Regions from separate parts of the Methylobacterium sp. Leaf88 genome, predicted to be linked through region 2. Evidence: riboswitches for the same ligand, from Rfam matches in the RefSeq annotation. Region 2 holds a riboswitch; each other region holds the start of a gene.
What was found. A riboswitch is a leader RNA that binds a small molecule or an ion and turns the genes downstream of it on or off. The one in region 2 is predicted to bind cobalamin.

Region 1 (5,748 bases), on a different contig from region 2:
GAAGTTGGCCCGGCCGGTGGGCGTCTCGAAGCTGCGCTCGGCGGCGAGGTTCTTCAGCATGAAGCCGCGCGGGCGCCGGACGCGCAGGTTGTAGCCGGTGAAGCCCGGGATCGTACGCTCGATCAGGTCGCGGATGCGGTCGTAATCGTCGGCGAGGGCCGCCCAGTCGACCCGCGCGGAGCCGACCGTCGCCGCCGCCATGCCGGCGATGATGCCGATCTCGGAGCGCAGCTCGGCCGAGGCCGGCTTGTTGATGCCGCCCGAGCCGTGGACCATGCTCATGGAATCCTCGACCGTGACGATCTGGGTCTTGCCCTTCGCGTTCCGGTCGATCTCGGTGCGGCCGAGGCAGGGCAGCAGGTAGGCGACGCGGCCCGGCACGAGGTGCGAGTGGTTGAGCTTCGTCGCGATGTGGACGGTGAGTTCGCAGGAGGCCAGGGCCTTGGCCACAAGGGTGGTGTCCGGCGTGGCGCGGGCGAAGTTGCCCCCGAGGCCGATGAAGGCCTTCGACGAGCCGTCGAGCATGGCTCGGATGGCGGCGAGCACGTTGTGGCCGTGCGCGCGCGGGGCGGTGAAGCCGAATTCCCGCTCCAGGGCGTCGAGGAGGGCGGCCGGCGGCTTCTCGTTGATGCCGACGGTGCGGTCGCCCTGCACGTTGGAATGGCCGCGCACCGGGCACAGGCCGGTACCGGGGCGACCGACATGGCCGCGCAGCAGCATCACGTTGGCGAGTTCCCGGACGGTGGCCACCGAATGGCGGTGCTGGGTCACGCCCATGGCCCAGGTGCAGATCACCTTGTCGGCGGCTAGATAGACCCCGGCCGCGACCTCGAGGTCGGCCCGGGCCAGGCCGGACTGGTCCTCGATGGATTCCCAGGGGGTGGCGTCCACGGCGGCCCGGTAGGCCTCGTAGTCCGCGGTGTGGTTGCGCAGGAAGGTCCGGTCGAGCAGCGACGGCTGACCGACGGCCAGGGCCGCATCGTCGGCCGCGAACACCGCCTTGGCGATGCCCCGGAACGCCGCCATGTCGCCGCCGAGGCGTGGCTGGTAGTAGTGGCTCGCCACCGGCGCGCTGGCGCCGCGCAGCATCTCCACGGTGTTCTGCGGGTCGGCGAAGCGCTCCAGCCCGCGCTCGCGCACGGGATTGAACACCACGACCTTCGCGCCGCGCTGGGCCGCCCGCCGCAGGTCGCCGAGCATGCGCGGATGGTTGGTGCCGGGGTTCTGCCCGACGACGAAGATCGCGTCGGCTTTCTCGAAATCCTCCAGCAGCACGGTACCCTTGCCGACGCCGATGGCCGCCTGGAGGGCGATGCCGCTGGCCTCGTGGCACATGTTGGAGCAGTCGGGGAAGTTGTTGGTGCCGTAGTGCCGGGCGAAGAGCTGGTAGACGTAGGCGGCTTCGTTCGAGGCGCGGCCCGAGGTGTAGAACTCGGCCTGGTCCGGGTGGTCGAGCCCGCGCAGGGTGGCGCCGATTTCCGCGAACGCGGCGTCCCAGGTCGTGGCGACGTAGCGGTCGCTGGCCGCGTCGTAGCGCATCGGATGCGTCAGGCGGCCCTCGCCCTCCAGGGCGTAGTCGGTCCAGCCGCGCAGCGCGCTCACGGTGTGCTTGGCGAAGAACTTCGGCGGCGTGCGCTTGTCGGTGGCCTCCCAGGACACCGCCTTCACGCCGTTCTCGCAGAACTCGAACGAGGACCCGTGCGCCGGATCGCCCCAGGCGCAGCCGGGACAGTCGAAGCCGTCGGGCTGGTTGGCCTTCAGCATGGCGCGCGCACCCGACAGGGGTGCCCGGCTTCCCAGCAGGTGCTTGCCGCAACTTTTCAGGGCCCCCCAGCCGCCAGCCGCGGAGGAGCGCTTCGGGGTCGCGACCGGATGATCCATGACGGGGTCCTGAGGGGCAGGGCTCGCATGGCCGACGATCGGCCGCGAAGCGGAGCAGTCTCGCCTCAGCGATATCGCGATGCACAGCGTGCGCTCAATCGCGCGAAAACGCAGGCCAGTCATGCCGTTAGGGGTCCCATGCGTTTTTTGCAGAGCCGATGAAGACCGGGTTAAAACCGTTCCAGGCCGCAATGCGGACAATCGGGACCTTCCTCTCCGGCCCCGGTCCCTGGCGGAGGGCGGGTCGATCGCCTAACCCTCGGGCCGGATCGGCCGCTGGAAAGCGGGGTAGATGGGAGCGTGGGAGATGCGGACGCCGGTGAGGATCTTCGCGGCGGCGGCCGTCGGCCTCGCGGTCGGCCTCGCGGTGATGGCGCACGATCGGCAGATGGGCGCCGAATGGGCCGTGTCGGCCGAGCAGATCGCCGACGCGCAGGCCTACGGCAAGCCCGGCGTGGAGCTTCCGCCGGGCCACATGGTGACCGCGCCCCAGCGCAGCGAGGGCGCGGAGCGCCTTCCCCTGAAATGGATCCTCCTCGGCCTCGCGGCCGGTGGCGCCGTCCTAGCCGGCACGGGCCACCGGCGCGCGCCGGCGCGGAAACCGGATGACCGACCCTGACGCCCGACGCCTGTCGCCTGCCGGGCACACCGGCCCGAAAACCCCGCGCGGCCATTGACGCCGTCACCGCGTGTCGGGCTTCCTGGCGTCGGACGGTTCCTCCCCGGAGGATCAAAAGGGAACGCGGTGAGGAGTTTTGCTCCAACGCCGCGGCTGCCCCCGCAACTGTAAGCGGCGAGTTCCTCATCAGCACGTCACTGGGTGTCTCGACATCTGGGAAGACGATGAGAGGGCGGTGACCCGCGAGCCAGGAGACCTGCCGTCAGTCGTGGTCACACGCGAAACGCATCGGGCGGGGTGTCCTGGTGGGTGTCGGGGCGGATGCCGTGCGGCATCCGGGCCGGCCTCGTTCGCGGTGACGTGCCACAGACGTCGCCCGAGGTCCCATGTCGTCCTCCCGTTTTCGCTCGTTTCCCCGTTCACGGCCCACCGCCCGATCCTGGCTCCTCGGCGCCTGCGCCGGTTTCCTGCCCTACGGCGCCGGGATTCCGGACGCGTTCGCCGAGACTGCGCAGGCGGACCTCGCCGAATTGTCCGTGACCGCCGAGGCCCCGGCCAGCGGTGGCCGCGGGCCAGCCGCCCATGCGGGATTCGTCGGCGGCGTCACCGGCATCGGCGGCGGCCTCCGCAGCGTCGATGCGGCGAGCGCCGGCGTGATCTCGGGGGCGGCACTGAACAGCCGGCCGATCACCCGGCCCGGCGAGGCGCTCGAGAGCGTGCCCGGCCTCATCGTCACCCAGCATTCCGGGGAGGGGAAGGCCAACCAGTTCTTCCTGCGCGGGTTCAACCTCGACCACGGCACCGACATCGCGCTTCACGTGGACGGCATGCCGGTGAACATGCGCACCCACGCCCACGGCCAGGGCTATGCCGACCTGAATTTCCTGATCCCGGAACTCGTCGGCGCGGTCGAATTCCACAAGGGACCCTACTTCGTCCGCGACGGCGACTTCGCCTCTGCCGGCTCGGTGCGGATCGACTATCTCGACACGGTCGCGCGCAACCTCGCGCTGACGTCGCTCGGCAGCTTCGGCTACAAGCGCGCCCTCAGCATCGCCTCCGCGCCCCTCGGCGAAGGCCACCTGCTCGTGGCCGGCGAGGCCCAGACCTATGACGGCCCCTGGGACGTGCCCGACCGCCTCGCCAAGCTGAACGCCGTCGTCCGCTACAGCCAGGGCACGGCCCTCGACGGCTTCGCGCTGACGGGCATGGCCTACTGGGCCAAGTGGAACGCCACCAACCAGATCCCGGAGCGCGCCGTGGCGGAGGGGATCATCGGCCGCTTCGGCTCCCTGAATCCCACGGACGGTGGCGACACCGGCCGTTTCTCCCTCTCGGGCCGCTGGAGCCGGACGAGCGACGCCGGCATCACCCGGGCGAGCGGCTACGTCATCCGCTACGGCATGAACCTGTTCAACGACTTCACCTACTTCCTCAACGATCCGGTGAACGGCGATCAGTTCCGCCAGCGCGACAGCCGGGTGCTCGGCGGCGGCGAGGTCAGCCACACCGTCGAGGGCACCCTGTTCGGCTTGGCCGCGGAGAACGAGATCGGCCTCCAGACCCGCACCGACGCCATCCGGGTCGGCCTGTTCAACACCACGGCGCGGCAAACCCGCTCGACCGTGCTCGATGACCGGGTGCTGGAGGCGAGCGCGGCCCTCTACGTCGAGAGCCGGATGCGCTGGACCGACTGGCTGCGCACCAGCGTCGGCGTGCGCGCCGACGGGTTCTCCGCCGATGTCCGCTCGGACACCCCGGCCAATTCCGGCACGGCCCGGGACGGGATCGTCAACCCGAAGCTCGGCCTCGTGCTGGGACCCTGGTTCGACACCGAGGTGTTCGTGAATTACGGGGGCGGCTTCCACTCGAACGATGCCCGCGGCGTCACCGCCACGGTGGATCCGGCGAGCCCGCTCTTCAACATCAGCCGCTCGCCCTTCCTCGTGCCTTCGACGGGCTCGGAGATCGGCCTGCGCAACCGCAGCCTCGCCGGGCTGGAGACGGCGGTGACGCTGTTCCAGCTCGACTTCGCCTCCGAGAACCTGTTCCAGGGCGACAGCGGCACCACCGAGCCGAGCCGTCCCACCCGCCGCTTCGGCGTCGAATGGACCAACCGCTACGCGGTGACGCCCTGGCTCTCCCTGGAGGGGGACCTGACGGTGACGAATGCCCGCTTCGCGGACCGCGACCCCGTCGGCAACCGAGTCCCGGAGGCGCCCACCACCATCGCCTCGGCCGGGTTCACCTTCGGCGAGGGGCCGGGCTGGTTCGGAGCGATGCGCCTGCGCTACTTCGGGCCGCGGCCGCTGATCGAGGACAATTCGGTGCGCTCGCGCCCGACGGCGCTGGTCAACGGGCGGGTCGGCTACAACTTCGACAACGGAATCAGCCTGTCCCTCGACGTGTTGAACCTGACCAACGCCCAGGCCGACCAGATCACCTACTTCTACACCTCCCGTTTGCCCGGCGAGGCGGCGGACGGCGTCGCGGACCGGCACTTCCACCCCGTCGAGCCGACGGCGGTACGTCTGACCCTGGCGGGGCGGTTCTAGGTCACATGCCGGGTGAAAGTCTGTGAGATGACTTTGCCATGTTGACGAAGCGTGGAACCACAGCTTACGCGGCTGTCATGCGTGCTTGGCGGCCAGATTGGGGATTCTGCCGTGCGGTCATCGCCCTGACCGTCCTCTACGCGCTTTGCCTGCAGGCGTTGCTGGGTTCCATGGCGCCCGTGCCCCAGCTGAGCTTCAACACCATCATCTGTGCCGAACACGCCGGAACGGACGCTCCGACGGACGCGGCACTGCCCTGTCGGCATTCGTGCTGCACCCTGGTGCAAGCCGTCATGGTGCCCGTTCTGGTTCTCGCCTTCGTCGCCGTGCGCTGGTCGCCCGGCGATGCGGTGCTCCGCGCCTGGCGGACCGGAGACCCGGGAACCGCACGGGCGCCGCCCGATCCATCCGTCAGTCCCCGAGGTCCGCCGACCGCCTGATCGATCCGTTTGTCCCAGATCGCTCCGTGCCGGACCCCCAACCATGTCTCAGTCCCTCCAGGGTGACGCGACGGCCTTCCGCGCCGTCGTTTCTGCCCACCCGATGCAGGATGCCGTCTATCGCGCCGTCTGGCGCTGGCACTTCTACGCCGGCCTGCTCTGCCTGCCCGTCCTGATCCTGCTCTCGGTCACCGGCTCGCTCTACCTGTTCAAGGACGAGGTCAACGCGACCCTGTTCGCGTACCGGACAAGG
Region 2 (5,748 bases):
CACACCGCATGACGGCTGGGACTTCGACGGCGTCAACGAGTTCGTGCCGTTCGACATGCAGAAGGACGGCAAGACCGTGAAGGCCGGCGGCACCGCCGACCGGAACGGCTTCTTCTACGTCCTCGACCGGACCAACGGGAAGTTCATCTCGGCTACCCCGTTCGTGAACAAGATCAACTGGGCGAAGGGCATCGACGAGAAGGGCCGCCCGATCTACGACGACGCCTTCCGCCCGGGCGACCCGGCAAAGTCCGAGGACGGCAAGAAGGGCAAGTCCGTCTTCGCGGTGCCAAGCTTCCTCGGTGGCAAGAATTGGATGCCGGTCGCCTACAGTCCCGACACCAAGCTGTTCTACGTTCCATCGAACGAGTGGGGCATGGACATCTGGAACGAGCCGGTCTCGTACAAGAAGGGCGCGGCATATCTCGGCGCTGGCTTCACGATCAAGCCGGTCTTCGAGGATCATATCGGCTCGCTCAAGGCCATCGACCCGGCCTCCGGCAAGACGGTGTGGGAATACAAGAACAAGGCGCCGCTCTGGGCCGGCGTGCTGACCACGGCGGGCAACCTCGTCTTCACGGGAACCCCGGAGGGCTTCCTGAAGGCCTTCGACGCCAAGACCGGTGAGGAAGTCTGGAAGTTCCAGGTCGGCACCGGCGTCGTCGCGTCGCCGATCACCTGGGAGCAGGACGGGGAGCAATGGGTCGGCGTCGCCGCCGGCTGGGGCGGGGCCGTGCCGCTGTGGGGTGGCGAAGTGGCGAAATCCACCGCCGGAATCAACCAGGGTGGAAGCTTCTGGGCCTTCAAGCTGCCCAAGACCGTCGCCACGCGCTGAACGGAGCCGTCATCGGACGGTGGCTCCGGCCATCGCCCGACCGATGACTCCCGAATTTTCTGAAAGCGTGCCGGCCTTCGCTCGAGGGTTTGGCGCGCCCGAGCTCCGGAATGTCGGCGGTATCTCAACAACCGCAGGCATCCCGGAGCTTTCTCATGCCTTGACCATATCGCCCGCTTCGAGTGGAGCTGCCCGTTCCGCGTGTCGTGGTGGGGCGTGAGCTTCCCCCTCGCCGCAGCATCCGTCGCGGCCCTGCGGATCGCGACGGCGCGGCCGGGCCCGGCGATCGACCTCCTCGCCGTCTGCCTGCTCGCGCTCGCGACGGCGGTGATCGGATGGCTGCTCGCCCGGACCCTCATCGGACTCGCCCGCGGGGAGCTGCGTACGCTGGCGCAATGACAGGCAGGCGCGACATGACCTCGCTCACCCGCGACGAAGAATTTGAACGTCGAAATTGAGACACCGCGAGAGCTGACTGTGTATTTGCAAAGGGCGCATCCCTGATAGAGTAGAGGTGGATTACACGTCCGCTTACGGGAGCCGCACGAAGGCGCTTGAACGACTGGGTTGGGTCGAGATCCGCCGGTCCGGTCTATGACCGGGACGGGTGAAATGCGGTCCGGCTGCTTTCGATCGGAAGACGTTCTTAAGCAGCCTATCGTGGAGGCCATCGGGCATCGGCCAGTTGCACCACCAGGCACAGGCTGCCTAACCTCTCACCCCAGATGGACCAGAGCCTCCGCTCCTGAACACCGCAGACCGTCCCAAATCATCTGACGACGCACAACCATCCGGAACCATGCCGATGCAATGTTACAATGTTGCGGAAAATGGCGTTCCCTCGATTGACTATGCGGCGGCGCCCAGCGAATGTCTGACCGTCAAGGTTCCTGCGGGCCGTCGGCTCGCGGGCTAAGAGGGAATTCGGGGTGCTCGCAAGAGTGCTTCCGAAGCTGCCCCCGCAACTGTCAGCGGCGAGCCCTTTCCGTTCATGGTCACTGGTGCGTCGCACCGGGAAGGCTGAGGCGAGGGCAATGACCCGCGAGCCAGGAGACCTGCCTTGCACCACGATACGTCTCTCGGGCGGGGTGTCCCGGCGGAGCGCATGAGCGGGCTCGGCTGCTGACGCGGCCGATCCTGTGAGGGCACCCGCTCGGCCGTCGCTCGACAACCTTGAGCGCACCGGTGCCCCTTCGTCCGAGCCTGCCCACCGCGACGGCCCCGATCCCGAACCCGCCCGCATCCACCAAGCGCCGCTGGAGACCCGAACGCCGGGGATCGCGTTGCGCCCTTGCCGCGATCCTCTCGACGGTTTCACCCACCTTGGAGGCACGGGCGCAGGAGGCCGTCACGCTGGAGGAGCTCTCCGTGGAAGGGGATGGCAGAGGTGCCCCGACCGTCGCTGGTGCTGGTCCCAACCCAGGTATCGGCCTGATCGGTCCGACCCCGAGTTACCGGGCCGACCGGGCGGTGAGCAGCACGAAGACCGACACGCCTCAGCGCGACGTGCCCCAGGTCGTCACCGTCGCGCCACGCGAGGTCATCACGGATCTCGCTGCCACCCGCGTCGACCGCGTCTTCAACTACACGCCCGGCGTCGCCCAGCAGAACAATTTCGGCGGCCTGACGGTGTTCAGCTACGCCATCCGCGGCACGACGACCTCGGAACTCTACCGCAACGGCTTCCCGATCAACCGGGGCTCGCCGCCGCCGCCCGACACCCAGAACGTCGAGCGGATCGAGGTCCTGAAGGGTCCCGGCGGCGGCCTGTTCGGGCGCAGCGACCCGGGCGGCCTCGTCAACTTCGTCACCAAGCAGCCGACCGCCGAGCGCTTCGTCGAGATGGGCGGCCTGTGGGGCTCGTTCGAGCAGTTCCGCGGCACGGTGGATGCCGGCGGCGCACTCAACGAGGACGGCACGCTCCTCTACCGCTTCAACTTCGCGGGCGGACGCCAGAACAGCTTCCGCGATTTCGTGGATGGCGACCGGCTCCTCGTAGCTCCCGTCGTGAGCTGGCAGATCACGCCGGACACGAAAATTACCGTCGAGACCGAGTTCCTGCGCAACCGCATCGTGGTCGACCGGGGCGTGATCGCGATCAACAAGCAACTCGGCTTCCTGCCGATCTCCCGCTTCCTCGGCGAGCCGGGGCAGAGCACCGACCAGAGTTCGGACACCATGCAGGTGCGCGTCGAGCATCGCTTCAACGCCGATTGGCAGATGCGGCTGGCCACCCACTTCAACACCGGCTCGCTGGTCGGGGAATCGGCGGAGGTCCGTGGCCTCGCCGCCGACAACCGCACCGTCCTGCGCGACCGGAATTTTCGCGATTACCGCTGGGATACCGCCATCGGTCAGGCCGAGGTGGTGGGGCGCTTCGCCACCGGCGATCTCGGTCATACCCTGCTTCTCGGCTTCGAGCGCGAGAGCACCGACAGCCGCGTGGTCTACGACCGCTCGAACTTCCGCCAGAGCCCCTACAGCCTCGACATCTACGATCCGCGCTACGGCCAGGCCCTCCCGCCGCTCACCATCCGGCGCAACAACCTGGAGCGGGTCACCAACACCGGCCTTTACGCCCAGGACCAGATCGCGCTGAGCCCTGAGTGGAAGGCCTTGCTCGGCGTGCGCTTCGACTTCTTCGAGCAGTCCTTCCTTGAGCGCACGACGGCGACGCAGACGGAACAATCCCGGGTGGCGGCGACGCCGCGCGCCGGCCTCGTCTATCAGCCCCTGCCGGCGCTCTCGCTCTACACCAATGTCGGCACCAGCTTCCGGCCTAATATCGGCCCCGACGCTTTCGCGGTAGCTCGCTCTGTGCCGTTCGAGCCCGAGACCGGGATCGGCTACGAGGTCGGCGCCAAGCTCGATCTGTTCGGAGGCGCGCTCGGCCTGACGGCGGCGGCCTTCCGCATCGAGCGCGAGAACGTGCTGACGGCCGACCCCAACAACAGCGGCTTCTCGTTGGCAGCGGGCGGCGTGCGCAGCCAGGGCTTTGAACTGACCGCCGCCGGCCAGATCACCCCAGAGATCAAGATCCTGGCGGGCTACGTCTACGCTGATGCCGAGGTGACCAAGGACAACGTGCTGCCGATAGGCGCACCGCTCATCAACATCCCGCGCCACTCGGGCAGTCTGCTCGCCGTGCACGAGGTGCAGGCGGGCCCCTGGAAGGGCCTTGGCCTCGGCGGCGGCGTGCGCGGCGTCGGCGAACGCGCCGGGGACGCGGCAGGCTCCGGCTTCGTGCTCCCGGCCTACATCGCGGTCGATGCCCTGGCCTATTACCGCTACGAGAACATGCGCTTCGGCCTCAACGTCGAGAACATCTTCGACGCGACCTACTACGAGAGCTCGAACAACGCCTTCCGGGTCTATCCCGGCGCGCCCCGGCGCTTCACCGGCACGATCTCGGTGCGGTTCTGATGGCTGACGTCACCACCCATGCGGGTGACTTCGTCCTGGAGATCCAGGGGGCGAGCAAGCGCTTCGGCGAACGCCGAGCCCTCGATGGCCTCGACCTGTCGCTCCGCCCCGGCGAGGTCTTCGCCCTGCTCGGGCCGAACGGTGCCGGCAAGACCACCACGGTCAACCTGATCCTCGGCTTCTTGAAGGCGGATGCCGGCACGGTCCGGGTCTGCGGTGTCGATGCCGGCGCCGACCCGGTCGGTGCCCGCCGACACGTGGCCTACATCCCCGAGCAGGTGGCGCTATATCCCGGCCTCTCCGGGGTGGAGAACCTGCGCTACTTCACGACGCTTGCGGGCCTCGACCTGACGAAGGCGAGCGCCCGTACGCTCCTCGCCGAGGCCGGCCTTGCCAAGCCTGCCCACGAGCGTCCCGCCGGCTCCTATTCCAAGGGCATGCGCCAGAAGGTCGGCATCGCGGTGGCACTCGCGCGCCGTGCCCGGCTTCTCCTCCTTGACGAACCAACCTCAGGCCTCGATCCGAGCGCGGCCGCGGACTTCTCCACCACGGTCCGGGCGGCCGCTGAGCGCGGCACCGCCATCCTGATGGCGACCCACGACCTCTACCGCGTGCGCGAGATGGCCGGGCGCGTCGGCGTGCTGAGCCGTGGCCGGATCGTCGAGGAGATCGACCCCAGGACCCTCGACCATGTCGGCCTGGAGCGGCTCTACATCGAGCGGCTGGCGGGGAGCGCGGCGTGAGACGACTGGCGGCCGAACTCGCGCGCACCGCCCACGATGCGCGCCTCCGTTGGATCGGTGCCGTCCTCGTCGTGCTCCTCACGGTCGCGGGCCTCGGGGCTTGGCGGGACTCCACGCGCTACGCCGGCGAGGTCGCTCAGGTCGCGGCGGCCGAGCGCGCGCGCTGGCTCGGCCAGGATACCAAGAACCCGCATTCGGCCGACCATTTCGGGCTGTGGGTGTTCCGTCCCTCCGCACCGCTTGCCGTGCTCGATCCCGGTACCGAGCCCTATACGGGCCGGATGGTACGGGTCGAGGCACACGTCTTCAACGACGCAGTCTACCGCGCCATCCAAGATGCTGGACCGCTCGCGAGGTCCGGCCTCGGCAGCGTCGCCGACATCGTCCAGCTCGTGGTGCCGCTCGCCGCCATCCTGCTGGGCTTCTCCACCTTCGCGGCCGACCGCGAGCGAGGCACGCTGCGTCTCGCGCTCGGCAACGGCGTCCCGCCGGGACCTCTCTTCGCGGCCCGGTTCGCAGCCCTTTTTGCCGCCCTCGCCCTCGTGGCGGGCCTCCCCTTTCTCGGGATCGGTGCGCTCGCGGTGACGAGTCAGGATGGTGCGGGCTGGCAGCTCGGTCCACGCCTGTTGACCTGGATCGCCGCACAACTCGCCTACGGCGCGGTGTTCCTGCTGCTCGCGATGCTCGTCTCGTTGGTCGCCCGCACGGCACGGGGCGCGCTCGCCGCTTCGCTCGCGGCCTGGGTCC
Region 3 (5,748 bases), on a different contig from region 2:
CACCCGCAGCACCGGCAGCGGCCGGGTGTCGTGGTGGGGATACCAGTAGGCGTCGTAGGCGGTCAGCGTCTCGGTCGCGGCGATGCGGGCCTCCGGCAGGGCGCGGGCGGCTGCGGCGCGCAAGATCGCCTCCGTGGGCGGCGGGACCGCGACCCGGCGGCCCCGGGCATCGGCGGCGACCAGCACGGGCCGGCCGCCGACCTGCGTGAACCGGACCTCGACGATCCCCGGCCGCGCCAGGCCGTCGAGGGCCGCGCGGCCGACCGCGGCCGGGGGCCCGGCATAGGCCGCCTGCAGGGCCGCCGGGGGCGTGCGGGGCGAGAACCAGTGGTTCGGGTTCATGGAGAGCCAGCCGCTCGCCACGAAGCTGAGGAGGCTCAGGCCCCCGAGGGTGCCGAGGAGGTGGTGCCAGCGCCCGAGGCCGCGATAGGGGCTCACCCCCGCGGCGTAGGGCCGGCGCAGGCGCAGGCGCCAGATCCCCAGGGCCAGGCCGCTCAGCACCCCGGCGGTGGCGAGGCCGGAGACCCACAGCACGGTGCCGCGCCAGAGCTCGCCCCGCGCCCGCAGGGGCGTGGGGTAGAACCAGTGCGGGATCGCCCCGAGCCAGTTCCACAGGCGCTCCCGGCGGGTGGTGTCGAGGACGACCGCGCCCGTGCGGGCCGAAACGTAGAGCTCGGTGCTGGCCGCGTCCCCGAGCGCCACCACGTGGAAGGGGCGCACCGGGTCGTAGCGGTCGCGCACCGTCCATGGGTCGCGGGTCACCGCCCGCACGGTGGCGCCCTCGCCGAACGACGCCCGGGCGGCCGCCCCGTCGATCTCGCCCAGGGCCTGCCCGGTCTCGGCCGAGACCACGTGCCGGGCGTCGTCGCGGGTGGTGACCTGATAGACCGGCGCCCCGCCCCGCATGGACAGGCTGAGGCCGCCGGGGGCCGGGTCGAGCCCGGCCCGGGCCAGGGCCGCGTCCGGGCCGAGGAGGACCCGGTCCCAGGCGAGGGGCGCGAGGCGGGACAGGCGCTCGGCCTCCGTCAGGGCCGGAAACGCCACGTAGAGCATCACCAGCCCCGACAGCACCCAGGCGGCGAGGAACAGCCCCGTGGCGATGCCGAGCCAGCGGTGGCCGATGATCAGCCCGCGCTTCAGGGGCTTCAGGAAGGCCCGTTTCGGAGAGGCCCGCATCAGAACCGGACGCTGTAGGCGACCTCGACGGAGCGCGGCCGGCCCAGCAGCCAGTTGGTGCCGACCCCGTTCACCGCGTTGCCGCTGATCGCGTAGATCGTGTCGAACAGGTTGTAGGCGCGCAGCGACAGGCGCGAATCCGGCGTGACCTGGTGGTCGAGCCCGGCATTGACCAGGGTGTAGGCCGGGCGCTTCGCCTGGTTGCCGAAGTCGCTGAAGGTCTCGCCCACGTGCTGCAGGCCGACCCGGGCCTCCCAGGCCGGGGCGAAGGCGTAAGTGACCCAGAGGTTGCCGACGCGCTCCGGCACGTCGATGGGCTGGCGCCCGGCATAGGACACCACCGCCCCGCCGACCGCCTGGTCGAAGGTGTCGTACTGGGCATGCAGCAGCGCCAGGTTGGCGTCGATGCGCCAGGCCTCGGAGAGGTGCAGGCTCAGGGCCGCCTCGACGCCGAGGGAGGATTGCTGCCCGACCTGGGTCGAGAGCGTCGGCTGGCCCGGTACCGCCGAGATCAGGTTGTCCTTGACGATGCGGTAGCCGGCCAGCGTCCACTCGGCCCGGCCGTCCCAGGCCACGCCCTTGGCGCCGACCTCCACCTGCTTGCCGGTGGAGAGCCGGAAGTTGGCGAGACTCTGCGACAGGGAGATCAGGCTGCCCACCGGATCGGTGGCGGTGGCGTACTGGGCATAGAGGGCCAGCAGCGGCGTCGGGTTGTAGACGGCGCCGAAGCGGTAGCTCAGCGCCCGAAAGTCGCGGTCGAAGGTGTTGCCGGTGACGAGGTCGGTCCGCTGCAGCACCGGCGCGTCGTAGCGCACGCCGGCCAGGAGCGAGACCTGGTCGGACAGGATCAGGCGGTTCTCGGCGAAGACCGAGGCCTGGCGCGTGCTGGTGGCGTAGGCGGGCCGGGCGCGGCCCTCGGCCGGGAACAGGCCCGGGTCGTAGGCGAAGGGATCGACGCTGGTGGTGGTGTCGAAATAGAAGTTGTTGGTGTGCCGGAAGGCGATGTGGTTCACGTCGAACCCGGCCAGGAATTCGTTGCGGAAGCCGAACAGGGTGCCGCGGAAGGTGGCGTCGAGGCGGTTCCCGATCTGCTCCTGCTGGTGGTAGATCTCGAGGTAGTCGGAGCGGTCGATCCGGCCGGTGCCGCGGTTGAAGGCGTATTGCTCCACGTCCCGCCACTGGCGCCGGCTCTGGAGCCGGTAGGCGGTGTTGCGGACCGTGACGTCGGCGCTCGGCGTCCACTCGGTGCGCAGTTGCGTCCAGTTGTCGGTCCAGAGGATCTGGGCGTCGCGGACGTTGTAGTTGTTGAACCGGAGGGCGTCGCGGATGCGCCCGTCGACGAGGGGCGTGCCCCAGTAGCGGGCCGGCTCCTGATAGCCGAAATCATGGCTCAGGGTGACGGCGAGGTCCGGCGTCGCCTGCAGGGTCAGGGCGCCCGAGACCGCGAGGTTGCGGAAACTCCCGTCCGGGGCGATCCAGCCCTCGGCGCGGTTGCCGCTGATGTTGAGGCGGTAGGCGAGCGCCTCCCCGATCGGGCCGCCGGAATCCAGGGCCAGACGCGCCAGACCGTCCGAGCCGACCGCCGCGCGGGCCTCGTTGAGGGGCGTGAAGACCGGCTTCTTGGTGACGACATTGATCACGCCGCCGATGGCGCCATCGCCGTAGAGCACGGAGGCCGGCCCGCGCAGCACCTCGATGCGCTCGACGTTCCAGGTGTCGAACGGGAAGGTGACGGTGCCGGCGCCCACGAACAGGCGGGTGCCGTCGTAGAGCTGCTGGATCGAGTTCGGGCCGGAAAAGCCCCGGGCCGTGAAGGCGCCGTTGCCGTTGCCCGGCGCCGCCACCGTGGTGATGCCGGTGGCGTTCTGGGTGACGGCCTCCGCCACCGTGTTCTGGCCGCGCAGCCGCGTGGTCTCGCCCGCGATCACGTCGACGCTGGCGGGGGTCTCCAGGGCCGTCAGGCCGAGGCGGCTGGCGCTGCGGCCGGGGCTGCGCAGGTTGAGCCCCTCGGCGGGCGCCGGGCCGCCCCGCCCGGAGCCCGCGACCTCCAGGGTCTCCAGGGTGACGGCTGGCGGGACCTCCCGGGTCTCGGCCTCGGCGGAGATCGGCAGCAGGCCGCCGAGCAGGGCCGCCAGGGGCAGGACGTGTCGCGACGGCAAGGTCGGGCCTCGCCGCGACCCGCGCGCGTTCGCGGTTCGGGACGGGATGGGGGCGACGGGCATAGGGTAACGGGACGTGGGGCAACCGGACATGGGGCAACCGAACAAGGGCGCGGGCATCGGTCGGGGCCGACCTGCCGTCTCCGCTAGACTGAATGTTATAACATTACAATCGGCAAGCGGGGCCCGGGGCCGGCGTGTCCGCGGCCCAGCCGTCACCGGGCCGCGCGGGGCGGCCGGAGGGAGCATGCGGGAGCAAGACTTGCGGGCGAGGACGGGCATCGACGGGACGGCTGACGCGACGAGTCGCGCGGAGTGGCACGTCACCGCGAAGAGGTCGGCCCGTTCGCGGCAAGCGAACGCCCCGACACCCACCAGGACACCCCGCCCGATGCGTTTCGCGTGTGACCACGACTGACGGCAGGTCTCCTGGCTCGCGGGTCACCGCCCTCCCATCGTCTTCCCAGGCCCGGGTCCTGACGGACCGTTCACCCAGTGACGTGTTGATGAGGAGCTCGCCGCTTACAGTTGCGGGGGCAGCCGCGGCCTCGGGCTCTCGCCCTCACCGCGTTCCCTTTTGATCCTCGTTAAAGAGGAACCGTCGCGGGTAAGCTAGGCCGTTTCCGGCGCCGCCGTCAAATCCCCCGGGGTTCGGCAGCCTGCCCTGCGAAGGGGGCGACCGGGGCAGCCTTGTGCGCATCGGGGGACAAATCCCGCCGTGGAGCGTTGGCCCCGCAGGGAGAACCGGGCTGTGACGCTGTGACCGAGACTGAAGGAGCAGAGAGCACGATGTCCGAGGATGGGATCACGTTCGAGCGGATCCGCGAGCGCGCCCATGAGATCTGGGAGCGCAACCACCGCCCCGAGGGGTTCGAGGTCGAGTTCTGGCTGATGGCCGAGCGGGAGCTGCGGGCCGAGCGCGCCCGCAACGCCCCGAAGTCGGCCGCACCGGCGCAGGAGGACGCCGCCTGTCCCTGACGGCGCCGGGGACGGGCTCGGGGGCGGGTCGCCTCAGCCGCTCGCCGCCACCGCGTCGTGGTCCGCGAACAGGATCGCGTGGGTGAACGGGCCGTCGACGCGAATCGGGGCCCGGACGAGGGCCTTGACGGGGACGTCGCGGACGGCCGCCCAGGCGCGGTAGCAATTCGGTGGGATCCGTCCCCGTCCGGTCTCCAGCTGCGAGAGGACGGTGTCGTATTCGGCCCCGACCACAGTGGCGAGCGGGCGCCGGCATAGGCCGCGCGCCGCGCGCAGGGGCTTCAGGAAGCGACCGCCCTCCCGGCCCGGTTCCGACACCCCCGCCGAATCCGGGCGTTGGCGGTGAGCAGACACGTGGGACATCCCTCCTCGGACAGCATGGGGAGGGCGCGATCATGGCAGTACCGCAAATCCCTCGGAGAGCAGGACCCGGGCGCCTGATCGGAAGGCGCAGGCCCGGCCGGCGCCGCCGCGACGCCGCGGGCGGGGGCGCCGTTCGACGCGCCTGATCCGGCGGCGCCGCCGGGCTAGTCGGAAACAGCCCGGACTGCGCCGTGATCCGTGGATCGGGACTTCCCGTTCGGGAACGCTCCGTTCCCGCGTCGCCTGCGCCCGCACCAGATGTGCCGCGCGCCATGAGGGCGCGGGCGACGCGGTCGGTGCTGAGCGACGGCTTAGGGCGCGATACGGCCCGTGCGGGCGACGGCGATCGCCTTCGGGTTCTTCATCGAGCGGTTGCCGGAGAAAACCGACGATCCCGAACCGCGTGTCGACGGGCCCGCGTTCCCGCCGCGGCGGGCCGCCTTCGGCCGCGCCGGGCACGGGGTCTCGACCCTCATGGTCCTGGGGCTGGGGTTCGGACTGGCTCTAGCCTGGGTCGTCTTCCTCTGTTGGGTCGCTCACGGAGTGCTAAGGTTGATAATGGACTAACGACCGCAGTGCAGCTGAAATTGTGCAAAGCACAAAAGTGCTGTTTATTTCCGCTTGTGTCCTCTCAATACCTAGGTAGTCTGGCTCCCGGTGTCGTTGGTGCGCAAATGCTTCTGATCTGTTTTGCCTCGCTCGGAGCTGCCGCAAGCCAGGCCGTGCGCCTGCCGGGTCTTCTGGTGATCGTATCGCTGCTGGCGGTCGCGATCGGCATCGAGGGGGCCCTGGAGCAGCGTGCCCTCGCGATCGTCCTGACCGATGCGGTCTGGATGCTCGTGGCGGTGGAGGCGTCCTATGTCGCGGCCTCGCTGCTCTGGACGTCCGAGGCCTCGCCCGCCGAACCCCGGAAGGCGTGAACCTTCGGGACGTCCGGCTGAGCCGGCGCGCCCTACCGGAACGGGGGCTCGGGCTTGAGCAGATAGCGGGCGACGATCGTGCCGCCCAGCGCGCCGAGGAGCGCGCCCGATCCGCTGGCCATAGCGTCGATGACCTGCGCGGTCCGGCCGGG
Region 4 (5,748 bases), on a different contig from region 2:
CGCCGCCATCGGCGGTGACGGCGGCATTGTTCGACATGTTCTGCGGCTTGAAGGGCCGCACGGCGAGCCCGCGCCGCGCGAAGACCCGGCACAGCCCGGTCACGATCAGCGACTTGCCGACATCCGAGCCGGTGCCCTGGATCATGAGGGCGCGGGTCATGGCTGCGGGCCGTCCGACGGGGATGCGGCGCAGGCCGGATCGGCGGGCCGCGCGGCGCGACGAAAGGCCAGGATGGCGGCCCCGTAGGTCTCGACCACCTCCGAGAACGGCACGCGCTCCGCCGTGAACAGCACGGCCCGGTGCCGGAACAGATGGTCGGGAATCGCGAGGTCGCCGCAGGTCGACGCCGGGGGCGGCGCCTGCTCCCACCCTTGCGGCAGGGGCTGCCACAGGAGTTCCGCCCCGATGGTCTGCCGCGTCGTGCCGAGGGCCTGGACCGCCCGGCCGAACGGCGTGTCGGTGGTCTCGAGCAGGCGGTTCATCTCCGGGGTCAGGCGCTCGGGCACGTACCAGTTGTCCGCCTCCGACAGGACGTGGTCGCCGCAGGCGAGCCGCACCTGACGGTAGCGGAGGACGGTGTCGGGGCCGGCATTCAGGCGCCGGCGCGTCTCCTCCGAGGCGGGCTTGTCCGCGCCGCGCTGCCGATTCGCCGCGAGCCGCGGCGTCGCGGCCATACCGTGCTCGGCGCACCAGCCTTCGAGGGTCGCGGTGGCGGAGCGGCTGGCGAGCAGCCGGGCGTTCAGGCCCTCCACCACCGCCAGGGCCTCGACGCGGCCGAGATAGCTGGCCGGCCAGGCCGGCGCGGTTTCAGCGCAGGCCGGATGGATGCCCGACAGGACAAGGAGCCCGACCGGGCCGAGGACGAAGCGCATCAGAATTCGATGCCCACCTGCGCCTTCACCCCGGCGGCGAAGTGATGCTTCACGACCGCCATCTCGGTGACGAGGTCGGCGGCCTCGATCAGGGCCGGCTTGGCGTTGCGGCCGGTGACCACGACGTGGAGGTCCGGTCGGCGCGCCCGGAAGGCCGCCACCACGGCCTCGAGATCCAGGTAGTCGTAGCGCAGGGCGATGTTGAGCTCGTCCAGTACCACGAGGCGGATCGTCGGATCGGCCATGAGGTCGAGGGCCTTGGCCCAGGCGTGCTCGGCGGCGGCGATGTCGCGGGCCTTGTCCTGGGTTTCCCAGGTGAAGCCCTCGCCGAGGGTGTGCCAGTCGATCCGGTCGCCGAAGGCCGTGAGGGCGTGCTTCTCGCCGGTGTCCCAGGCACCCTTGATGAACTGCACCACGCCGACGCGCCAGCCGTGGCCCAGCGCCCGCAGCATCAGCCCGAGGGCCGCCGTGGTCTTGCCCTTCCCCGGCCCGGTGTTGACGATGAGGAGCCCCTTCTCGATCGTCTTCTCCGCCACCTCGGCATCCTGGACGGCCTTGCGCTTCTCCATCTTTTCGCGATGGCGGTCGGCGTCGGTCATGGGGTGGCTCCGGGTTGGGGTTTCACGATCAGGGGCAGGCCCGCCACCGTGAGGACGACGCGGTCCGCCTGGGCCGCGAGGCGCTGGTGCAGGCGCCCCGCCGCATCGCGGAAACGGCGGGCCAGCGCGTTGTCCGGCACGATCCCGAGGCCGACCTCGTTGCCCACCAGGACCACCGGGCCGGGGGCCGCCGCGCAGGCCGCGAGCAGCGCGGCGGTGGCGGCGTGCACGTCGGCCTCCGCCAGGATCAGGTTGGTGAGCCAGAGGGTGAGGCAATCGACCAGCACCGGCCCGGTCGCGGCGGCGACCGCCTCGGGCAGGGCGAGCGGCACGTCCTGCGTGATCCAGCCGTCCGGGCGGCGGGCGCGGTGGAGCGCGATGCGCTCGCGCATCTCGTCGTCCCAGGCCTGGGCGGTGGCGAGGTAGAGCCAGGGCCGAGGCTGCGCCTCGATCAGCCCCTCGGCATGGGCGCTCTTGCCGGAGCGCGCGCCGCCGAGCACGAGGGTCAGTCTGGGTGGAGGATGCGGCATGCGGCCTGCTGTGCCCGAAATCGAGGTCCCGGGTCAAAGGCGGGAATCCGATCCGGGCCGCGTTGTCAGCGGATCGGCAACCGCGTAGAAGCGTGGATCGGACGGTGCCCCGGCGACGGGGTGAAAAGGGAATGCGGTGAGGGGGCGACCTCGAAACCGCAGCTGCCCCCGCAACTGTGAGCGGAGACGGGACTGCCATCAGCCACTGGAGCGATCCGGGAAGGCGGCAGGACCAGCGACCCGCGAGCCAGGAGACCTGCCGTCCTCCCGCTCGATGCTTGACGGCCGCCGGCGGGGCGGCCAGGAGATGAACCCGATGTCGACCAACACCCTCGTCCTGACCGGCACCCGCACCAACGAGCGCCTCGGCGCCGTGCTTGTGGCCGCCTTCCTCGGCCTCGGCCTCGTGTTCATGGCAGGCTTCGCCCCCGCGATGGCGCTGCACAACGCGGCGCACGACTTCCGCCACAGCCAGAACTTCCCCTGCCACTGAGCGTCTCCGCTTAAGGCAGACAATCCCATGATCATCCGGCTCGTGTCGGCGGCCCTGGTCGCCGGCTTCCTCGCGGCCGTCGTCGCGACGGGCCTGCAGCTCGCGCTCACCTCGCCGCTCATCATCGCGGCCGAGCGCTACGAGACGCAGGCCTCCGCCGCCCCCGTTCGGCCGACCCCCGCCTCGCTGATCGTCCGCGTCCATGGCGGTCACGATCACGGCACCAAGGATCCCTCGGTGGCGGGCGGCGAGGTCGCGCCCGACTGGCAGCCCGGCCCCGGCCTGCCGCGCATGGCCTTCACCGCGCTCGCCACCCTGGTGGGCGGCGTCGGCTACGCGTTCCTGCTCGGTGCCGTGCTCCTGGCCTGCAACCGCGAGCCCAGCCCCGAGACCGGCCTGCGCTTCGCCATCGGCGGCTTCCTCGCGGTGGCGCTGGCCCCCGCCCTCGGCCTCGCGCCGGAACTCCCCGGGATGGAGGCCGCGCCGCTGGCCGACCGCCAGTTCTGGTGGGTGATGACCGCCGCGGCCACCGCCATGGGGCTCTACCTCATCGCGATCCGGCGGGCGCCGGTCACCATCGCGGGCGGCATCGTGCTCCTCGTCGCGCCCCATCTCGCGGGTGCGCCGGAGGCGAGCCACGCCGCCTCGAACCTGCCGGCCTCCTACGCCGCGCAGTTCGCGGCGCGCTCGCTGGGCATCGCCTTCGTGTTCTGGGCGGTGATCGGGTTGGCCTATGGCTGGGCCTGGGGGCTGTTCGGCAAGACCCGGCCGACCCACGCGCGGCCGACCCATGCCTGACCACATGCCCGACCCGCGGCCTGACACGGACCACGCCGCCGTCACCCTCTACGTCTGCGCCACCTGCCGGACGGCCGGCGACGCCTCGGAGCCGCGGGCGGGCGCCCGCCTGCTCGCCGCGCTTCAGGACGCCGTGAGCGCCGGCGGCCACCCGGGCATCACGGTCGAGAGCGTCGAATGCCTCTCGGTTTGCAAGCGCCCCTGCACGGTGGCGGTGGCCTCGCAAGGCCGCTGGACCTACATCTACGGCGATCTGGACCCGGTCGCGTCGGCCGGCACCATCCTGGACGGCGTGGCGCTCTATGCCGCGACGCCGGACGGCATCGTGCCGTGGAAGGCCCGGCCGCAGGAATTCCGCAAGGGCGTCGTCGCCCGCCTTCCCCCATTCCCGCCGCCCGTCGCGGCGCCCCCCCTTCCGGACGCCGCCGAATGACCCTCGTCGCCAAGATCCCCTGCACCATCGTCACGGGCTTCCTCGGGGCCGGCAAGACCACCCTGGTGCGCCACCTCGTGGAGAACGCGAACGGCCGGCGCCTCGCCATCATCGTCAACGAGTTCGGCGACATCGGCTTCGACGGCTCGTTCCTGGCCGCCTGCGGCATCGAGGGCTGCGGCGACGAGGACATCGTCGAGCTCGCCAACGGCTGCATCTGCTGCACCGTGGCCGACGATTTCGTGCCGGCCCTGAACAAGCTCCTCGACCGGGCCGATCCGCCCGAGCACATCCTGATCGAGACCTCGGGCCTCGCCCTGCCCAAACCCCTGGTCCAGGCCTTCCAGTGGCCGGCGATCCGCTCGCGGGTGACGGTGGACGGCGTGGTCGCGGTCATCGACGGCCCGGCCGTGGCTGCCGGCTTCTTCGCCGACGATCCGGCGGCGCTCGCCGCCCAGCGCGCGGACGACGCCAGCGTCGACCACGACAATCCCCTCGAGGAGGTGTTCGAGGACCAGCTCCTCTGCGCCGACCTCGTGGTGATGAACAAGGCCGACCTCCTCGACGAGGCCGGGCGCGCCAAGGTCCGGGCCGAGGTCACCGAACACCTGCCCCGCGCGGTGAAGATGGTGGAGGCCGAGCACGGCCGCCTCGACCCGCGCGTGATCCTGGGGATCCAGGCGGCGGCCGAGGACGACCTCGACGCGCGTCCCTCCCACCACGGCGAGGGCGAGGACCACGACCACGACGACTTCGATTCGGTGGCGCTGCCGGTGGCGGCCACGGCCTCGGCCGAAGACCTCGCCATCCGCGTCGCGCGCGCCGCGGAGACGGAGGGCGTGCTGCGCATCAAGGGCTTCGCCGAGATTACCGGCAAGCCGATGCGCCTCGTGGTCCAGGGCGTCGGTGCCCGCATCGCCCACCATTACGACCGCCCCTGGAAGTCCAGCGAGCCCCGCGACGGCCGCCTTGTGGTGATCGGCCTCAAGGGGTTCGACCAGGCCGCCGTCGCCGCCGCCTTGGCGGGATAAGCGCCCGCCATGCACCTGATCCGCATCGATACGGTCTCCCTCGACGAGGGCGAAGCCGCGATCGATCTCGGTCAGGCGCCGGGGGACATCGTCTTCCTGTCCTTCACCGATTCGGATCTCTTCGGCATGGCTGGCGCCCACGCGGCGGTCTTCCCGCCGGGTTCGGCCGGAGGCCCGACCCTGCGGCTCGCCAAGCTCGCGAAACTTCGCCACCCGATGTCGGTCGACCTCTACGTCGAGTCGGTGATCGCCCAGGCGCGGATGGTGGTGATCCGCTGTCTCGGCGGGCTCGATTACTGGCGCTACGGCATCGAGCGCGCCAGCGCGGCCGCCCGCGCCGCCGGGGTGGCGCTCGTGGTGCTGCCGGGCGACGACCGGCCCGACCCGCGCCTCGACGCCTATTCCACGAGGCCGGAGCTCGCCCCCGACTTCGACGCCTATTTCCGGGCCGGAGGCACGGCGAACCTGCGCCGCCTGGTCGGGCGCATGGCCGCCGCGATCGGATATCCCGCGGCGGTCGAGGCGCCCCTGCCCCTGCCCCGCGGCTTCGTCTGCTGCCCGGGCTGCGGCCCCGTCGCGGACGGGCAGGCCCGCGCCGCCGGACGACCATTCCAACCCGCCCCGGCCGAGGCGCCGCTGGCGCTGGTCGTGGTCTACCGGTCCAGCGTGCTCTCGGGCGACACCGCGCCGATCGCCGCGTTGGGCGCCGCGCTCCAGGCGCGCGGCCTTGCGGTGCTGGCCGTGGCGGTGTCGAGCCTGAAGGACCCCGCCGCGATCGCGCCCCTCCGGGCGGCCATCGCGGCGCATCGGCCCGCCATCGTCATCGCCGCCACCGCCTTCTCGGCGCGGGAGGATGCCGGGTTCGTCCTCGATGCCGCCGATTGCCCGGTCCTACAGGCCTTCAGCATCGGCGCGGCGCGGGACGCCTGGGCCGCCTCCGCCCGGGGCATGGGTGCGGCCGACCTCGCCATGCAGGTCGCCCTACCGGAAT

Region 1: linked by a shared signal. The riboswitch ahead of ASF20_RS10010 (TonB-dependent receptor) and the one ahead of ASF20_RS14225 (TonB-dependent siderophore receptor) in region 2 are both predicted to bind cobalamin.
Region 3: linked by a shared signal. The riboswitch ahead of ASF20_RS06285 (TonB-dependent siderophore receptor) and the one ahead of ASF20_RS14225 (TonB-dependent siderophore receptor) in region 2 are both predicted to bind cobalamin.
Region 4: linked by a shared signal. The riboswitch ahead of ASF20_RS15065 (CbtB-domain containing protein) and the one ahead of ASF20_RS14225 (TonB-dependent siderophore receptor) in region 2 are both predicted to bind cobalamin.

Annotation. Positions count from the first base shown of each region.
Region 1 covers NZ_LMMK01000012.1:783,446-789,193, reverse strand. The annotation lists gene ASF20_RS10020 (FdhF/YdeP family oxidoreductase) at 1-1,881, opposite strand, end outside; gene ASF20_RS10015 (hypothetical protein) at 2,189-2,500, shown strand; cobalamin riboswitch at 2,577-2,779, shown strand; gene ASF20_RS10010 (TonB-dependent receptor) at 2,887-5,055, shown strand; gene ASF20_RS10005 (hypothetical protein) at 5,094-5,495, shown strand; gene ASF20_RS10000 (PepSY domain-containing protein) at 5,539-5,748, shown strand, end outside.
Region 2 covers NZ_LMMK01000022.1:179,721-185,468, reverse strand. The annotation lists gene ASF20_RS14235 (PQQ-dependent methanol/ethanol family dehydrogenase) at 1-835, shown strand, start outside; gene ASF20_RS14230 (hypothetical protein) at 1,004-1,234, shown strand; cobalamin riboswitch at 1,703-1,913, shown strand; gene ASF20_RS14225 (TonB-dependent siderophore receptor) at 2,135-4,258, shown strand; gene ASF20_RS14220 (ABC transporter ATP-binding protein) at 4,258-5,001, shown strand; gene ASF20_RS14215 (DUF3526 domain-containing protein) at 4,998-5,748, shown strand, end outside.
Region 3 covers NZ_LMMK01000011.1:84,389-90,136, forward strand. The annotation lists gene ASF20_RS06280 (peptidase) at 1-1,176, opposite strand, end outside; gene ASF20_RS06285 (TonB-dependent siderophore receptor) at 1,176-3,290, opposite strand; cobalamin riboswitch at 3,737-3,953, opposite strand; gene ASF20_RS06290 (DUF2934 domain-containing protein) at 4,125-4,313, shown strand; gene ASF20_RS06295 (transcriptional regulator) at 4,347-4,667, opposite strand; gene ASF20_RS06305 (hypothetical protein) at 5,420-5,596, shown strand; gene ASF20_RS06310 (hypothetical protein) at 5,629-5,748, opposite strand, start outside.
Region 4 covers NZ_LMMK01000024.1:152,713-158,460, reverse strand. The annotation lists gene ASF20_RS15085 (cobyric acid synthase) at 1-160, opposite strand, end outside; gene ASF20_RS15080 (hypothetical protein) at 157-873, opposite strand; gene cobO (cob(I)yrinic acid a,c-diamide adenosyltransferase) at 873-1,472, opposite strand; gene cobU (bifunctional adenosylcobinamide kinase/adenosylcobinamide-phosphate guanylyltransferase) at 1,469-2,002, opposite strand; cobalamin riboswitch at 2,088-2,281, shown strand; gene ASF20_RS15065 (CbtB-domain containing protein) at 2,319-2,495, shown strand; gene ASF20_RS15060 (CbtA family protein) at 2,523-3,293, shown strand; gene ASF20_RS15055 (DUF1636 domain-containing protein) at 3,286-3,726, shown strand; gene cobW (cobalamin biosynthesis protein CobW) at 3,723-4,757, shown strand; gene cobN (cobaltochelatase subunit CobN) at 4,767-5,748, shown strand, end outside.